DNA from 2 places in the Methylotenera sp. E1MeOHC1 genome. Region 2 is predicted to be linked to the other one. Evidence: riboswitches for the same ligand, from Rfam matches in the RefSeq annotation. Region 2 holds a riboswitch; the other holds the start of a gene.
What was found. A riboswitch is a leader RNA that binds a small molecule or an ion and turns the genes downstream of it on or off. The one in region 2 is predicted to bind cyclic di-GMP.
Positions count from the first base shown of each region.

Region 1: linked by a shared signal. The riboswitch ahead of ACSSU7_RS03815 (right-handed parallel beta-helix repeat-containing protein) and the one ahead of ACSSU7_RS09060 (sensor histidine kinase) in region 2 are both predicted to bind cyclic di-GMP.

Region 1 covers NZ_CP196025.1:827,778-835,908, reverse strand. The annotation lists gene ACSSU7_RS03825 (GGDEF/EAL-containing response regulator) at 1-826, opposite strand, end outside; gene ACSSU7_RS03820 (collagen-like triple helix repeat-containing protein) at 1,190-1,474, shown strand; gene ACSSU7_RS03815 (right-handed parallel beta-helix repeat-containing protein) at 1,526-3,319, opposite strand; cyclic di-GMP riboswitch class I at 3,680-3,763, opposite strand; gene ACSSU7_RS03810 (Crp/Fnr family transcriptional regulator) at 4,456-4,974, shown strand; gene ACSSU7_RS03805 (phosphomannomutase) at 5,005-6,495, shown strand; gene ACSSU7_RS03800 (FxDxF family PEP-CTERM protein) at 6,630-7,211, opposite strand; gene ACSSU7_RS03795 (CsbD family protein) at 7,510-7,752, shown strand; gene ACSSU7_RS03790 (hypothetical protein) at 7,781-7,903, shown strand.
Region 2 covers NZ_CP196025.1:1,920,701-1,928,831, forward strand. The annotation lists gene ACSSU7_RS09050 (putative bifunctional diguanylate cyclase/phosphodiesterase) at 1-667, opposite strand, end outside; gene ACSSU7_RS09055 (response regulator) at 686-1,138, opposite strand; gene ACSSU7_RS09060 (sensor histidine kinase) at 1,128-2,747, opposite strand; cyclic di-GMP riboswitch class I at 2,845-2,932, opposite strand; gene ACSSU7_RS09065 (HDOD domain-containing protein) at 3,124-5,556, shown strand; gene ubiM (5-demethoxyubiquinol-8 5-hydroxylase UbiM) at 5,678-6,853, shown strand; gene ACSSU7_RS09075 (putative bifunctional diguanylate cyclase/phosphodiesterase) at 6,898-8,131, opposite strand, start outside.

The DNA of each region.
Region 1 (8,131 bases), 1.1 Mb from region 2:
GCGCTAAAGTAATGGCATGGGCTATACGGTCATTGAACAATAGGCGATTTGGTAGGTTAGTGAGAAAGTCATGTTGAGCTAAGTGTTCCATTTTCTTCGTCATCTCTTGTGCGGCACTAATGTCATGGAACACAATAACAACCCCTGTCATTTCACCTTTTTGATTGCGAATAGGCGATACCGAGTCTTCTATCGCTAACTCCATGCCATCACGCCGAATAAGTAAAGTGTCAGCATTTAACCCCATAGGTTCATTTTTATCTAACACCAAATAAACTGGATTTTCTGAAGGTGGCTCGTGTGTTGAGCCATCAATGATATTAAACACTTTTTTGATATCAAGTCCGTATGCATCTTTTTTTGACCACCCTGTCATTTTTATTGCACTAGAATTAAGGTAGTCTATATGGGCTGATAAGTCGGTGCATATCACTGCATCGTTAATTGAGTTAAGGGCAATTTCTGCCCGATTTTTTTCTTGATTTAGCGCCTCTTCAGCGCTCTTTCGTTGAATAATATTAAGCAAAGCTTGCGGTATGGCCTTGCTATCTAAATATGCTTTTGACAGGTTACCTTGCGCGCCATGTGCTACAGATTTCTTTGCTAATTTTGATTGTTCAGACAAACTTAGCGTGAGTATTGGTGTATGCGAAGCGGTAGCGAATAATTGGTCGAAAGTATCGATGCCGTTACTATCAGGCAGCGATAGATTTACGATAATCGCATCAATGCCGCTTTGATTGAGACGTTCAATTCCACTAGATAGTAGTGTCAACCATTCAATCTTAAATAAGCTTTTTGATTGCCCAAGCACATCTTGAAGCATTTTAGCCTCAATAGGATTATTTGTTAGCACGAGGATATGATTTAGCATGTTGCTAATTATCCGTTAGAGAACATATAGGTCTGTGCATCAACGAACATAAAGGTAGATAGTTGATGGTTATGCAATCACAGAAAGCACTTAATTATTGCTTCGTTGATATTTGTATGAGTTAGATTGAGTGCTTTCTAGTATTGACATCCATTATTGATTAAAAATAGTCTGATTAATAACGTGATACGCATGTTCTCAGTGTTTAAGTGCGGAGTCTTACTTTTTGGATTGTGTACGTTAACGCACGGTGCTTTATCTTGCCTTTACTTAATATAGCTACCTGTATTGTTTAGAATTGCTAAAGGATCTGATATGAATCACTATCTATTAATCGCTTTAATGTTAACGGTGCTTGGTCTGACGGCTTGTGATAAGCCTACGGTAGTTAATGTGCCAGCACCAGAAGCTATTCCTGGACCAGCTGGAGCGACAGGTGAGCGGGGCGCTCAAGGCTATCAGGGTGATACCGGCGATACTGGTGTTAAAGGTAATGAGGGCGACCAAGGTGAGACTGGCGCACAAGGGAAGGCTGGAGAATCTGGTGACAGCACAACGGTTATTGTGGCCCCACCAGAGAGTACAACACAAACTAACTAAACTATTGTCTTGAAGATACTAGCCAATATTATAAAACATTGGCTAGTGTATCTACTTGACGACAAAAGTTAAGGTTTTCTTTCCTATATTGTTTTTATCATCAATTGCAGAAATTGAAATGGTATGTGTACCAACTCTAGCTCCAGCTGAACTCCATGTATAGGAAACTTCATCGCTACTAGATTTAGTGTTAGAGCCACCATCTACATACATGCTCATTAGTTTAACTCTTACATTATCGGTGGCTTTTGCTTTAATCGTAACCGAAGACCCTAAGGTAACGACCGAATTGGGTGCTGGGGAATAGACGCTGATAATTGGTGCAATGGTGTCATTAGTATCGGTATTCGTGGCTCCACCTATGGTTTCAAAAGCCCCTAAGTCGAAAGCGTTTCCATCTGGGCGTTTTACATTTAAATAGTCAAAACCTACACTTGCATTTGCGATGCCGCTATCGATAGTTGCGCTAGCGGCATCAACCGCGTAACTTTTAGCAGTCGTAGGTTGTGCTAGTGAAGCAAAACGCGAATCGATACTCATGCTGTGAGTATCCATCTTGGTCGCTGTGGAGAAGCTGCTAAGGTTGGAGTAAAGTATGCCTAAACTTAACTGAATAGCACTACCAGGGCGGAAGTAGTTATTGTAGTCACTTGAGTTACCGCTAATCGTTGTTCCATTAGCTACTGCTATCAATAAATCATACTTGCTTGTGCCGTGACTGATGATGTTGTTTTGAATTATATTGTCTATCAGTGTGGCGCCAGTGCGTGGCATGCCACCAACCTCAATGCCAGCATAGCCGCCGGTGCCAAAAATGGTGTTGTTATAAACCTGCGTATTATCTGAAGCAGAGATATAAATGCCTCGACGTTGGTTATTCGCAATAATGTTATTGTAAATACGTCCGTTTTTGCTTACCTCAAAGAAAATTGCTGCGTCTAGCGGCCCATTGTCGTGTATGTAGTTATTACGGATGGTGATGGCGCTACCGCTATTGGCATAATCAAACCAGATGCCAGAGCCGTTATTGAAACCAATTTCACTATACTCGACTGTGCCATAGGCTTTAGTTGTCGCTTTTAAGCCACCAGCATGCCAAAGCGCATTAAATTTTCGTGTGTTGTTATTATTCATTTTGACGTTGAAGACTCTAAAATTGTAGCTGCCTGCAGCATTAATCCCGGAGTTACCATTGTTACTGACATTGCAGTTAAGTGCTTGTGCGCCAGTTTGTAAGTAACCCATACTTAGACCAGCAAAGTCAGTGTATTGAATGTCTGACATTTCAATAATAGAATTAGAACTCAACTCTACCGCTGGTGCCATTTTTGCATAGGCAGATGAGTTGCTGTGACGAAACACGAAGCCTTTGAGGTGTATGTATGGCACACCCATAAAAAACAGACGTTGGCGTGTGCTGGCTTCGACCATTCTAAAGTTTGGATCAGCACCATCGGCTAGCCAGACATATAAAGTTAAACTTGATGCGTCGTAATAGAAGCTACCAGGAACCATGGAACTGACACCACTCCCTACAGGCTTTGGATACTCAAAGGTAGTATAAAGCTTTGGCATACCAATCTGCTGGAGTGATGGGCTGTCGCCACCGCCGACGAAGACTTGCTGGCTATTGTATGCCCAGTTGGTTTTTTTCCAGATGTTGCCACTATGCAAGCTCCAACCAGTTACCTGATCAGAACCTCTAATCATCGGGGTTTCATTCTCATAAGCTAATACATGCAACATCTTATCTGCACTAGTGCCACCGCCTTTAAAAACGTCAACCCGTTCGCGATAAACGCCACCACGTACATATACGGTATCGCCAGCAACCGCTGTATTCATCGACTTTTGTATCGTTTTAAAGGGAAAGCTTAGACTTGTGCCAAGATTGGTATCACTTCCTTTTGTATCTACATAATAAGTTGCAGCCCAGCTAGCGGTACTCCATGAGATAAATAGTAGGAAGCCAAGCAATATGGGCGGCTTTGGCTTGACGATAGATAGAGTAACTTTAAATTTTTTTAAAATTGAAACGAGTAGACAATACAAGGTCGTAGCTCCTTAAGTTAAGGGCTTAGCCAACAATGGTACCAGTATGAACAGATTATTTTGACCACTAAACAGCCGATATTGGCCTGCTTAGCTTTAGATATTCATCCTATTTTTTTAGCTTATTGATGACGTACACAAATTCAATCTGAAGCCGGCAATCCCGCTGTCATGGCATAAGCCTGTAGACCGGTAATTTTGCGTGCTTACCTTTCGATAAGTTTGCTTTTAACAACTTCAACAACAGCTGCACTATATACTATTTTTTAAAATCAACAAATTATTTTTACTAAAATAACTAATATATTCAATGGCTTATATGTTGCCTACCGCACATATGAGCAAGTTAGACCAATAAAATAAAGGAGGTGATATTTATAATGAAAGAAATTTTTTTCAAATATTAAAAGATAGAAAGTTGCAGATTTAATAGTGATTTTATGATCTAGTTAAATAGTTTCTTAGGTTTTAGATAATGGTGTAGTGCAATATAGAGATGTGCATATTGGTTCTACATATGCTCAAGTTAGTACGATTGATTACTATTCATAATCCTAAGTGGCTTAACGTACGGACTAAACATTATTCTTTCAGTTATTTTGTTGATTTACAGACTAGGCACTATTGACTAGCGGTTTTTATAAATGGTGATTTCATTCCATTTTTAATATTTGCTATTAACAAAGTTTCATCAAACACCATGGGAGGATACTTTGCCTACTAAAGCTATTTCATTTGTAAATCATCTATTAGCTGATCTTCCCGATAACGAGTTTGAAACCCTAATAAAGAGATGTGAGTTAACTCAACTCGTCTATGCTGATGTGCTTACTAAGCGTGATGACCTAATTAATTACGTGTACTTTCCTATTGATAGTATCATTTCTTTAGTGGCGCCAATCGAGGAAAGTAGGGGGATGGAGGTGGTCATGATTGGGAACGAAGGCATGTTAGGCATTACGCTCATGCTGGGTGTTAATCGTGCGCCGTTTACTGCATTGGTGCAAAAGACAGGCTCCGCCATCCGTATCGACTCAACATCTTTTTTAAATAGCCTTGAGCGCAGCCCTACATTAAAAGAGCATTTAAATCGTTATCTTTGTGTATCATTTAGTCAACTGGTACAGGCTGCTATTTGTAATCGCTTTCACTTTGTAGAAGAGCGACTTGCCCGTTTATTACTCATGATTAGAGACCGTGCACAGTCAGAATCTTTTTATATTACACAGGATTTACTTGCGCATATGCTTGGGGTAAGGCGAGTAGGCGTAACAAAAGCAGCACTCGCACTACAGCATAAGAATCTGATTGGTTACAGCAGGGGGTACGTAGTGATTCACAATGTAGAAGGCCTAGAGCACGAGGCCTGCGCATGCTATAGAACCGATAAAGAGACTTATGATCGCATGCTTAATAAAGTTGATTTAAAGATAATGGCTAAATGCTAGTTTAATTAATTTATCTGCAAAAAGTTGAAAATGATCACTAAAAAGATCGATGTAGATACACTGATGGCAAGTAGTGGTGTGCGCTTTGGCACCAGTGGCGTACGTGGCCTAGTGGAAAGCATGACAGATACCGTCTGTTATGCATACACCGCTGCTTTTTTGCAAGAAGTGGTTGCTAAGTCTATTTCTGTTAATAAAACAGAGTTAATTGATAAGGCAGGTAAAGCTGCTAAGGTAATATTAGGTCACGATTTACGGCCAAGCAGCCCATACATTGCAAGCGTCTGTGCGGCAGCTATTACAAATTGCGGCGGTCAAGTCGTATATGCCGGTGCGTTGCCAACACCGGCGCTTGCCTGCTATGCCCAACACCAAAATGCCGCTGCCATTGTTGTCACCGGTAGCCACATTCCATTTGACCGTAATGGCATCAAGTTCTACGGCCTAAAAGGTGAAGTCTTGAAAGCAGACGAGCTTGCCATTCAGCAAGCCGTGGTTAATCTGCCTGAAGCGGTGATGCGTACTCCATTACCGCTAGCTGATAAAGCGGTTGAAGCGCATTATATTCAGCGCTATCTCGACTTTTTTGGCGAGGCTAATTTAAAAGGGCTTCGCGTTGCAGTCTATGAGCATTCAGGCGTCGCTAGAGATTTGTTGCGTACAATCTTGGAAGCACTCGGCGTTGAAGTGATTGCATTGGGACGCACTAATGAGTTCGTGCCTATCGATACCGAAGCGGTTCGGCCTGAAGATGTCATCCAGGCATCCACTTGGGCAAAGGAGCACAATTTTGATGCTATATTTTCTACTGATGGCGATGCTGATCGACCCCTCATCGGTGATGAGCTAGGGCAGTGGTTGCGTGGTGATCTAGTCGGTATTCTCTGTGCTAAATATCTTGCTTCGGATGTCGTGGTGACGCCTGTCAGCAGTAATTCTCTGACTGAGAAATCTGCATGGTTTAGTCGAGTGATACGGACTAAAATCGGTTCTCCTTATGTCATCGCAGCGATGAAACAAGCCAGTCAGCAATCTGCTGGCCTGGTCGTTGGTTTTGAGGCGAATGGTGGGTTCCTAGTCGGTAGCGACATCATGCGATGTGGTAAAAAGTTGGAGGCACTTGCAACGCGTGATGCGGTACTTCCTATATTAGCCTTGCTTGCGATGGCACGAGAACAAGGGTGCAAATTATCAACGCTGGTAGCAAGCTTGCCTAGCCGATACACTTTTAGTGACCGCCTGCAAAACTTCCCGATAGAGCAAAGCAAGAAGTTGCTTAAATTACTGCAAGATGATGCTGAGCGAGCTAGGCTAATCATGGCGCCACATGCAGGCAGAATTGTGTTAACCGATATCACGGATGGTTTTCGCGTTAGCTTTGGTAGTGGTGAGATTGTGCACTTAAGACCTTCTGGTAATGCGCCAGAATTACGCTGTTATACAGAGGCTGACACACAAGAAAAAGCGCAGGCGCTGTGTGAAGAATGTTTAGTCAGTGTAGTGACACCGCCTGACTTCTAATCTCACATCAGCCTGTGCTGAATTTTATCCGTATGATCAATCAAAAAATTATCAATCTCAAAGTTGCAACATTAAACAATTCAATCAAAGCCTAATTTAAGGCTTTGATTGAATTCATTTGATTGAGTCAATAGTTATCCTTTGCTTTTGCGTTTTGCTGTAAACCCTAGCATGCCTAACCCAACAAGCATCATGGCATATGTTTCTGGCTCAGGTACTGGTGTGGGTGTGTACCATGCACTACCACCTTGCTCCTCAGTTAAACCTTGAACATGTAAAGCAAATGAGTCCGAAGTCAATAAAGTGGGTTGCGAGAACGTAGCATCCCAGCTCACCGTTTCGTTAGCCGTTAATCTATTTTGCTGTGGTCCTGTCATGTCAAACCTAAAGTCGAATATACCAGTTGGACCGCCACCGTTGGCAACAGAAACAACAGTATCACCGACTACATTTGAAATGATAGGTTGGTTATCAGCATCTACAGCAACTGCACCTATAAAGCTTCCATTAGTAAAAATAGCATTTAGGTCAAATGCGCTGAGGGTGAAGCTGTAAACGTTGCCAACGTTGGTATAGGTCATAGTAGCGAAGGGTTCACTTGGTTGATAACTGCCAGCCAACAAATCACCGTATGTGTCTACAGTGGCGTTTGCAGAAATACTGGCCACTAATGCTACTGATCCAAGCAGATTGCGTAGTAATTTTTTCATCATCATTCTCCATTCTCCATACACTCAATTAATATAAATTGACGAGCTTTGATTTATAGCAGGCGATAAAAGTTAAGTATGTACGGTTTCGCTCATATGAAAATATTTATAAGTTACTTAATCAATGTAAGGAAACTTTTTATTTTTAGCGCTTTAAAAATATGTAAATGTTGCATTTACTAGAAGCTTTTTATGTGTCCTATCGCACTGATTCCCAATATAAGTTAATTTAGGCTAGTCAATCAATTGAGCTTGATTCTAGTAATGGCTTGATCAACATCAATATTGAGTAAAAGGAACTTAAATGAACTGGAACAGGATGGATGGTGATTCAAAACACTTCAAAGGTAATGCTAAAGACCATCGAAATAAAACAGATGATCACGCAGACTATTTGGCAGACGCTCGTGACCACTTAGCAGGCAGGAAAGAAGAAATGCACGGTATAAGTGAATATGACGCTGGAGGCCAGCTATTTGACAGGAAAAGCATTAAAAAAGACAAAGTTCATCTGGGCAAAGCTAAAAGTTATAAACACAAGACTTAGGGAAAAACAAAACCTAGCGAAAAACAAAATGAATACCAACCACACGACAGCTGGTGATACATCAGTTTTAACTGACATTTCAACCTTGCGTGTGCGTGCGCGCCAAAACGTAGAGGAGGGTGCAGCCACTAGGATATGGCGTTCATCGTGAAACGATCGTCAAGCTTCCCAACTAAGCAGCCGTAGCCATGCCGAGTAAGCACATGGTGACTCATTAGTGAGCATGATTAAAGAAATATTGGTAATGGAAGAAGTGTATGCGGATGACATGGCATTACTTTTAGAGGGCATGAGGTATTAACGATCTAAATTTTTATTGAGGTAAATGCTGGTATTTTATACTTTAATAAATCCAATTAACTAATTGATATTTAATTGA
Region 2 (8,131 bases):
TGGTAAATTCATCACCACCGATTCTGGCAACACAATCCGTTTCGCGCATGCATTCACGCAAACGCTGGGCGACACCCTGCAATAACAGATCACCCACATAGTGACCTAAAGTATCATTAATCGCCTTAAATCCATTCAAGTCCAGTAGCAGCAGAGCCAGCTTGGTTTCATGCCTGCGAGCCAGAGCGATGGAGTTTTTAAGCGTATCGTAAAAATGTTTGCGGTTTGATAAGCCCGTTAAACTATCATGATGGGCCAAATGGTGTAAGCGCTCTTCCGTACGCTTGCGCTCGATTGCATAGCGTAAAGAACGTGTCAGCTGGTGTGCATCTACATAGCCTTTAACCAGAAAATCCTGCGCACCCTGCTGCACAGACCTGACGGCCAAGCCTTCATCGGCAATACTGCTGAGTACAACAATTGGTATACCTGGCGCGTTTGCATGTATTTTCAGTAGCGTATCAAGCCCACTGCTATCCGGCAGCTCTATATCCAGCAAAATGGCGGTAACATCCTGGCTATCCAATATGGCTAGCGCAGCCTCTTGGCGATCAGCCGTGACTAAAGTGAAACTCTCACTCTGGTCTGCCGCCAATAGCTCCTGCACCAAGCGAATATCACCTGGATTATCTTCAACCAATAAAATGGTCAGTGCCGTGCTACTCATAGAGCCCCCATAACGCAGTTAATCTTTAACGTCCGATGGTAATTTAACGATCGTGAGCCAGAAGCTTTCTATGGCCTGAATCACCTTGATAAACTGGTCTAAATCCACAGGTTTGCTCACGTAGCAATTTGCATGTAAATCGTAAGTACGCAGGATGTCTTTTTCAGCTTCAGAAGAAGTCACAATCACCACAGGAATACGCTTAAGCAGCGGGTCTGATTTAATCTCAGCCAACACCTCACGCCCATCTTTTTTAGGTAAATTAAGGTCTAGCAGCACCACATCAGGGGTTGGTGCATTTGCGTATTGGCCCTCTCTACGTAAAAAGGCTAGCGCCTCTACACCATCTTTAACCACATTTAGGTTGTTACTTATCTTACTTTCACGCAATGCTTCCTGCGTTAATCTAACGTCGCCGGGGTTGTCCTCAGCTAATAAAAACTCAACCTGCCTACTCACTTCACTCTCCATGATGTTTCCTTTCCCCATGATGTATAGGCAAAGTAAAATAAAAAACTGCACCCTTACCGACTTCGGATTCTATCCAAATCTTTCCGCCGTGTCTTTCAACGATTTTCTTGCACACAGAGAGGCCAATGCCAGTGCCAGGATACTCATGCTTACCATGCAAGCGCTGAAAGATAATAAAAATACGCTCAAAGAAATCTGGAGCGATACCGATGCCGTTATCGCGTACGGAGAATAACCACTCTCCCTCTTTTTTCTCTGCGCCTATATGAATAATCGGAGAGGTGTCTCCACGAAACTTGATACCGTTGCCAATCAGGTTCTGGAACAACTGTGTAAGCTGGGAAACATCCGCATCCAGTCTAGGCATGGGGTCACGATTCACTACCGCGCCGGATTCCTCAATCGCCAAGCGTAAGTTTGATACCGCGCGCTCTAATGCCACTGAGGTTTCGCATGTCTCCATTTGCTTACCATGGGTGCCAATACGCGACATAGTCAGTAAGTCAATAATCAGTGCTTGCATGCGCGTAGCACCATCTACCGCGTAGCCGATAAACTCATTTGCATCCTGATCCAGCTTGTCTTTATAGCGTCGTGCCAATAGCTGCGTATAGCTAGCCACCATGCGCAAAGGTTCTTGCAAATCGTGTGAGGCCACATAGGCAAACTGCTCAAGCTCACGATTAGAGTTAGCAAGTTCTTCTGTACGTTCGGCCAAGGCTTCCTGTGTCTGTTTGAAGGCAGTGATATCTGAGAACTCCGCAATCACTTGCGTCACTTTCCCTGCCGCATCTTTAACGGCGTTCATATTCATCCACGCCAGATAATCATCACCCTGCTGATTTCTGAGCCAGATTTCCCCTTGCCACTGGCCGCCAGCAATCACCGTCGTCCAAACATCCTGATATAGGGTGGGCTCCAGCTCTGCCAACAGGTTTTGTAAGGGCTTGCCGATGAGCGCGTCGGAAGCGTATCCCGTAATCTTAGCCACTGATTTATTAACATGAAGCATATGCCCCTTCACGTCTGTAATAATCACGGCCTCTAGATTACTTTCAAACACTTGTGCGAGTAAGCGCAACATTTCATGGTCGGCATGGAAATATGCAGAGAGAGAAAGCTCAGAGTCGAACATCGCGATTTTATTAATCGCACTGGAATAGGCGAGAAAGCGTTCAGCATCGTTACCCACCAAACGCATCACTTCTGGGAGTACCCAAGATAAATACTTACGGTATGCGCCTAGATACCAGCGCGGCTCCAAGCCTATTTGCTGATAAGTAATACCTACACGCAAACGGCTTTTGATATAGTCAGCGCCGTAATCACCCGCAAAGACTTGCTTAAAATATTCTTGTTGTATTTGTTTAAGCTTTGACAGCTGCTCAGGATTACTCAGGCTAGCACCCATCTCCGGGTGGGCATCCAGATACCGGGAGAACAAATCGGCAAAGGTGTTTTCAAGTGGCGCAAGTAAAGGCCCCAGCTCCTTGAGCAACTGAGAATCTCGCTCGCTGAACTCAAGCACATCCTTACGCGACTGAACCTCATCGGCGCTTGGGGTCATGCTGTCGATCAAAGCATCAACAGTAGGCTGGTGCAATAACATGTTGTCTCCCACAAAAGTACTAACCTCGTTCCTAATAACCAAGGAGAACTGTAGATAATATGGGAGTTATGCATAGAGATACGGGGAACCCCGCACATCTGGTACTCCCGCTATCTTAGAACTGACGCCCCTTAGACCGGTGATTTTGCGCCCTCGCTTTTCAGCAGAGTTTGCCTTTTTCAAATGTAGTGCTGCGTGAGTATCAGTAGATTTTAAAAATCCGTCAACCACCCATTCTAGTGAATAGCCTCTATGCTAAGTTTAGCCATGCATCACAACCATCGACTACAACCCCACCGTATTTGATGCTAGCCACCAAGCCTAGTGATATGATGTAACCGTATAAACACTTTAAGATGACATAACAAGATTAGGTGTGAATTTTGCAAAAGAACGGGCACAGAATGATGTGGCACTCACATCAGCAGACCCAGTGTTAATCACCAGCAAAATCACACCCCGTCAGGAAAACCCCATGCTCAGCAAAATAGGCCGCTTTGAATTGCTACGTAAGCTTGATGAAAGCAAGCAAAATACCGTCTATTTAGCCCGTGACCCCCACATGGAACGCGAGGTGCTGATTAAACTGCTGCCCAACGGTGATTTACCGCTAGATGCTTTATTACCGCAGGTACGCATTGTCAGCAAATTACAGCACAAGAGCATAGTCACCTTACTAGATGCCGGTGAATATAATGGCGCGCCTTATTTGGTCTATGCATTGGTTAATGGCAGCACGCTATCGCAGCAATTAAAATCATCTCAATCATGGACGGCCACGCAAGCCGTGCAAATGATTGCAGACCTGCTTGAAGCAGTGAGCTACGCGCACGCGCAAGGCCTACTGCCTTTAGCGCTACAAGCAGAACACATCATGATTGCCGACGATCAGACCCCTAGGCTAATAGGCATCGGCATGGCTAACCTTGCCACAAACAGCCAACAGGCGCAGCCGGTCACACCCTATACTGCACCCGAGCTCATCTCTGGCGACAAGGCTACAGTTGCCACAGATATCTTTGCATTGGGAGTATTGTTACATGAGCTGGTAACAGGGCTGCCATTTATCGAAAAAGCAAAAAAGCCTACGGCTCTAGCCAAGGCTGGCATCACACCCCAGCAAGCCATGCAGATCCATCTTGATGAAGCGCTAGAAAGCATTATCCTTAAGGCTACGAGCAAAGCGCCAGAAGACAGGTACGCGGGTGCCGATAGCATGCGGCAAGCCTTGCAGGACTACCTAAAGCCAGTACAAGGCGAGCATAAGCCTGTAGATGCACATAGTACGATGGATTTCTTACTGCGACGCATGCGCAGCAAAAGTGATTTTCCGGCACTGTCACACACCATTAGCGAAATCAATCGGCTGGCTGATGACGACTCCGCCAGCAACAACGCGCTAGCGCAGAGTATCTTAAATGATTTTGCGCTCACCAATAAATTATTAAAACTGGTCAACACCGTCACTTATGGACAATTTGGCGGCCATATCAACACCATTTCCAAGGCCGTGGTCATTTTAGGCTTTGAAACCATCCGCAATGTGGCAATGTCATTGATATTGCTTGATTTTCTGCAAAACAAGGCACAGGCATCCCAGCTCAAAGACGACGTATTGTCATCCTTCTTTGCGGGTATCGTCGCAGCACAACTAGCCCCGACTAGCCATGTCAGGAATACAGAAGAAGCGATTATTTGTTCTATGTTTCGCAACTTAGGCAAACTACTCGCCAGCTTTTACTTTTTTGAAGAAAGCCAACAAGTTGCACGCCTGATGGAGCAAGGCGATAGCGAAGACAAAGCCTCAGTGAAAGTACTGGGCATGACCTACAACGAGCTAGGCATAGGCGTTGCCAAGAGCTGGAACTTCCCACCTAGACTAATTGCCGGCATGCGTAAAATAACCGGTGATAAGGCCATCAAACCGAGTGGTGAGCTGGAAAACTTGTCGCTGACGGTTAACCTTGCCAATGAATTATGCATGGTTGCCAGCAATGGCAATGTCACCGACAAAGCCAAGGCGCTCAAACAGCTCACAGCACGCTACGAAGGTGCACTTAGCGTTTCAGAACAGCAATTACGTAAATCCATGGAAAGCGCTTTAGATGAGCTAGCGGCGCGCGCTCGGATCGTCGGCATCAATGTGACGCAAAGCCAGCTAATGACGCGGGTTAACACCTGGGTTGGCGCTAGGGCTGAGGCGATCCAGCACAGCGAGCCTGAAGACGCGGAACTCGCATCGCTAGGCATTACCCCAGAGGCACCGGATGGAAAAAATAGCGAAGCCGCAAAACCGGATGCAGAGTCTATACTCACCGAAGGCATCCAAGAAGTTACCAACACCCTGATTGAAGAGCACCAGCTCAATGACATTATGCAGATGGTGCTGGAAACCATGCACCGTGGCATGGGCTTTAACCGCACCCTCCTGTTTATTCGAGATGTCAAAAACAACCAAATGGCGGCACGCTTTGGCTTTGGTCATGATATTGATCTCGCGCTGAAGAAGTTCAGGTTTGGTTTGGACTTCACCCCGGATGTATTCCATCTTGCGATTAGCAAGGGAGCAGACTTAATGCTCGAGGATATTGCGGCAGCAAATGTAGCGGCTAAGATTCCGCAGTGGTACAGGCAAGCGGTATCATCACAAAGCTTTTTACTGCTGCCCATTATGGTTAACAATAAAGCACTGGGCATGTTTTACGCAGATATGGAGCAAGCCAATAGCATGCAAGTTTCAACCAGACAGCTGTCTTTACTGCGCACGCTACGCAATCAGGCCGTGCTCGCTATCAAGCAAAAAGGCTAGGCCATCACAACCAACATAACGCCATCTAAAACCATCGCGGGTTGACCTGAATCAATACCGGCTTGGGTATTTAGCGCAATCATAAGCAATCTTTCCAACCCCAATACCTCTTGGTTGAATCATGTTGCATTTTGATATTGTGATTGTGGGCGCAGGCCCATCTGGATTATGTTTTGCACAGGCGGTTGCCGGATGCGGCCTAAGCATTGCTGTACTTGAACGCCAGCCAGAGTCCACGTTGGCAGACCCAGCTTTTGATGGCCGTGAAATTGCACTGACACACCACTCTGCGCAAGTCATCCAAACACTTGGTTTGTGGGAGCGTATTGATAACAACGCCATTTCATTATTGCGCGATGCGCGGGTGCTCAACGGCCCATCGCTGTATGCAATGCACATCGAACACGATGCCAATAAAACCACGTCTTTAGGCTATTTAGTTGCCAATCACCTTATCCGCAAAGCGGCATATGACACTGTAAAATCATCGCCTGATATCACGCTGCTCACCGAGTCCGTCATTACCGCAATCAGCACCGATAATGACGGGGCATATATCAGCCTTGCCAATGGTGACAAAATAAAAGCGCAGCTACTGGTGGCGGCAGATAGCCGTTTTTCTGAAACCAGACGCGCAATGGGCATCCCTGCCACCATGCATGACTTTGGCAAAAGCATGATGGTATGCGTGATGGAACATAGTATCCCGCATCATCACGTAGCATGGGAGTGGTTTGACTACGGCCAAACCCTAGCGCTATTACCAATGAATGGCATGCGCTCCTCCGTGGTCATTACCTTGCCCGCTACAGATATCCAACAGCTGATGTCATTAAGCGAAGCCGATTTTAATGAGGAAATGGCAACACGCTTTAAGCATAGATTAGGCACGATGCAATTGGCATCAACACGCCATGCTTACCCCTTAGTCACCGCCTACGCCAGCCAGCTGGTGGCAAAACGCTGCGCGTTAATCGGCGATGCCGCCGTAGGTATGCACCCAGTGACTGCACATGGCTTTAATTTTGGATTATCTGGCGTGGATGTGCTTGCTAATGAAATCAAAGCGGCTAAATCACGGAGCAGCAATATCGCCGCCAGCGCCCTGCTCGAACGTTATGCAAGAAAACACCGCCTGAAAACACGCCCGCTGTTTCTTGCCACACATGCCATTGCTAAGTTGTATGGGAATGACACCATACCGGCACGCCTCATCAGGGCGGCATCTTTGCGTATAGGTAACCGCATCTCACCGTTTAAACGTGCCGTGGCACACATGCTGACAGAAGCCAATTAATAGGGAAGAAACGCAGCACTGGTAAGCTGCAAGGCAGGCGTAGGCTAAACTAGCTTGGTGATATTGCCATGATGCGCATAGTCCTGCATTAAGGCATCAAACTGCTCAATAGGTAGCGGCTTGCTAAATAAATAGCCTTGATACGCCATACATTGGTGTTCTTTTAGAAATGACAGCTGCGCCTCGGTCTCTACACCTTCAGCAATCACATTTAAGCTAAAGTTCTGCGCCATATCAATAATGGTTTTCACCATCACCGCATCACTTTTATCGGTAGTGATATCGCGCACAAAACTTTGATCAATCTTAATCTGGTCTAGCGGTAAGCGTTTTAAATAAGAGAGTGAAGAGAACCCAGTACCAAAATCATCCAAAGACAGCGTCACTCCTACCTTTTGTCTTAGCAGGTTCTTTTTGGCAATCACATCCGTAATGTCATCCAGCGCTACGCTTTCGGTTAACTCCAATTTTAGCCGGGTGGGATCTATCCCATGCTTATGAATCGCCGCAATCACCTGATCTACAAAATGCGCTTGCTTAAATTGCTGTGCGCTGATATTCACTGCCAACACCAAATCACACATTTTCGCATTGGTGCTCCACACCGCAATCTGGCGACAAGCTTCATCCAGCACCCAATCGCCTATATTGAGAATCAATGCACTTTCTTCAGCCACCGGAATAAAATGCGCGGGGGAAATCATGCCACGTTGCGGGTGTACCCAGCGAATCAGGGCTTCTGCACCGATGGGTTTATTTTCATGATCCACCTGTAGCTGATAATGCAGCTCAAATTGCTCAGTCTCCAGTGCATTGTGTAAATCAGACTCCAAGGTAGCGCGCACCTCTACCAGCTCCTGCATTTGCGGGTCAAAAAAGCGCGTTCGGTTACGGCCGCCATCTTTTGCCTGATACATCGCCATATCGGCACGCTTGATCAGCTCATCGATATCTTTATCATGACCACAAAATAGCGAGATTCCAATACTGGATGAGCTATGGATATGCACATTATTAATTTGGTATGGCTCGGCCAGCGCCAAACGTATGGTTTCTGCAATCTTTGCCACCGTGCGCGAGGCTTCTTCTAAGCTATCGCCTAAGCGCTCTACCAGCACGACAAACTCGTCACCGCCTTGACGCGCAACCGTATCCACCTCACGCACACATGTCGAGATTCTTTTTGCCACCTCAATCAATAGCAAATCACCATCACCATGGCCTTGCGTATCGTTAATGACCTTAAATTTATCTAAATCCAGGAATAATAAGGCGCCA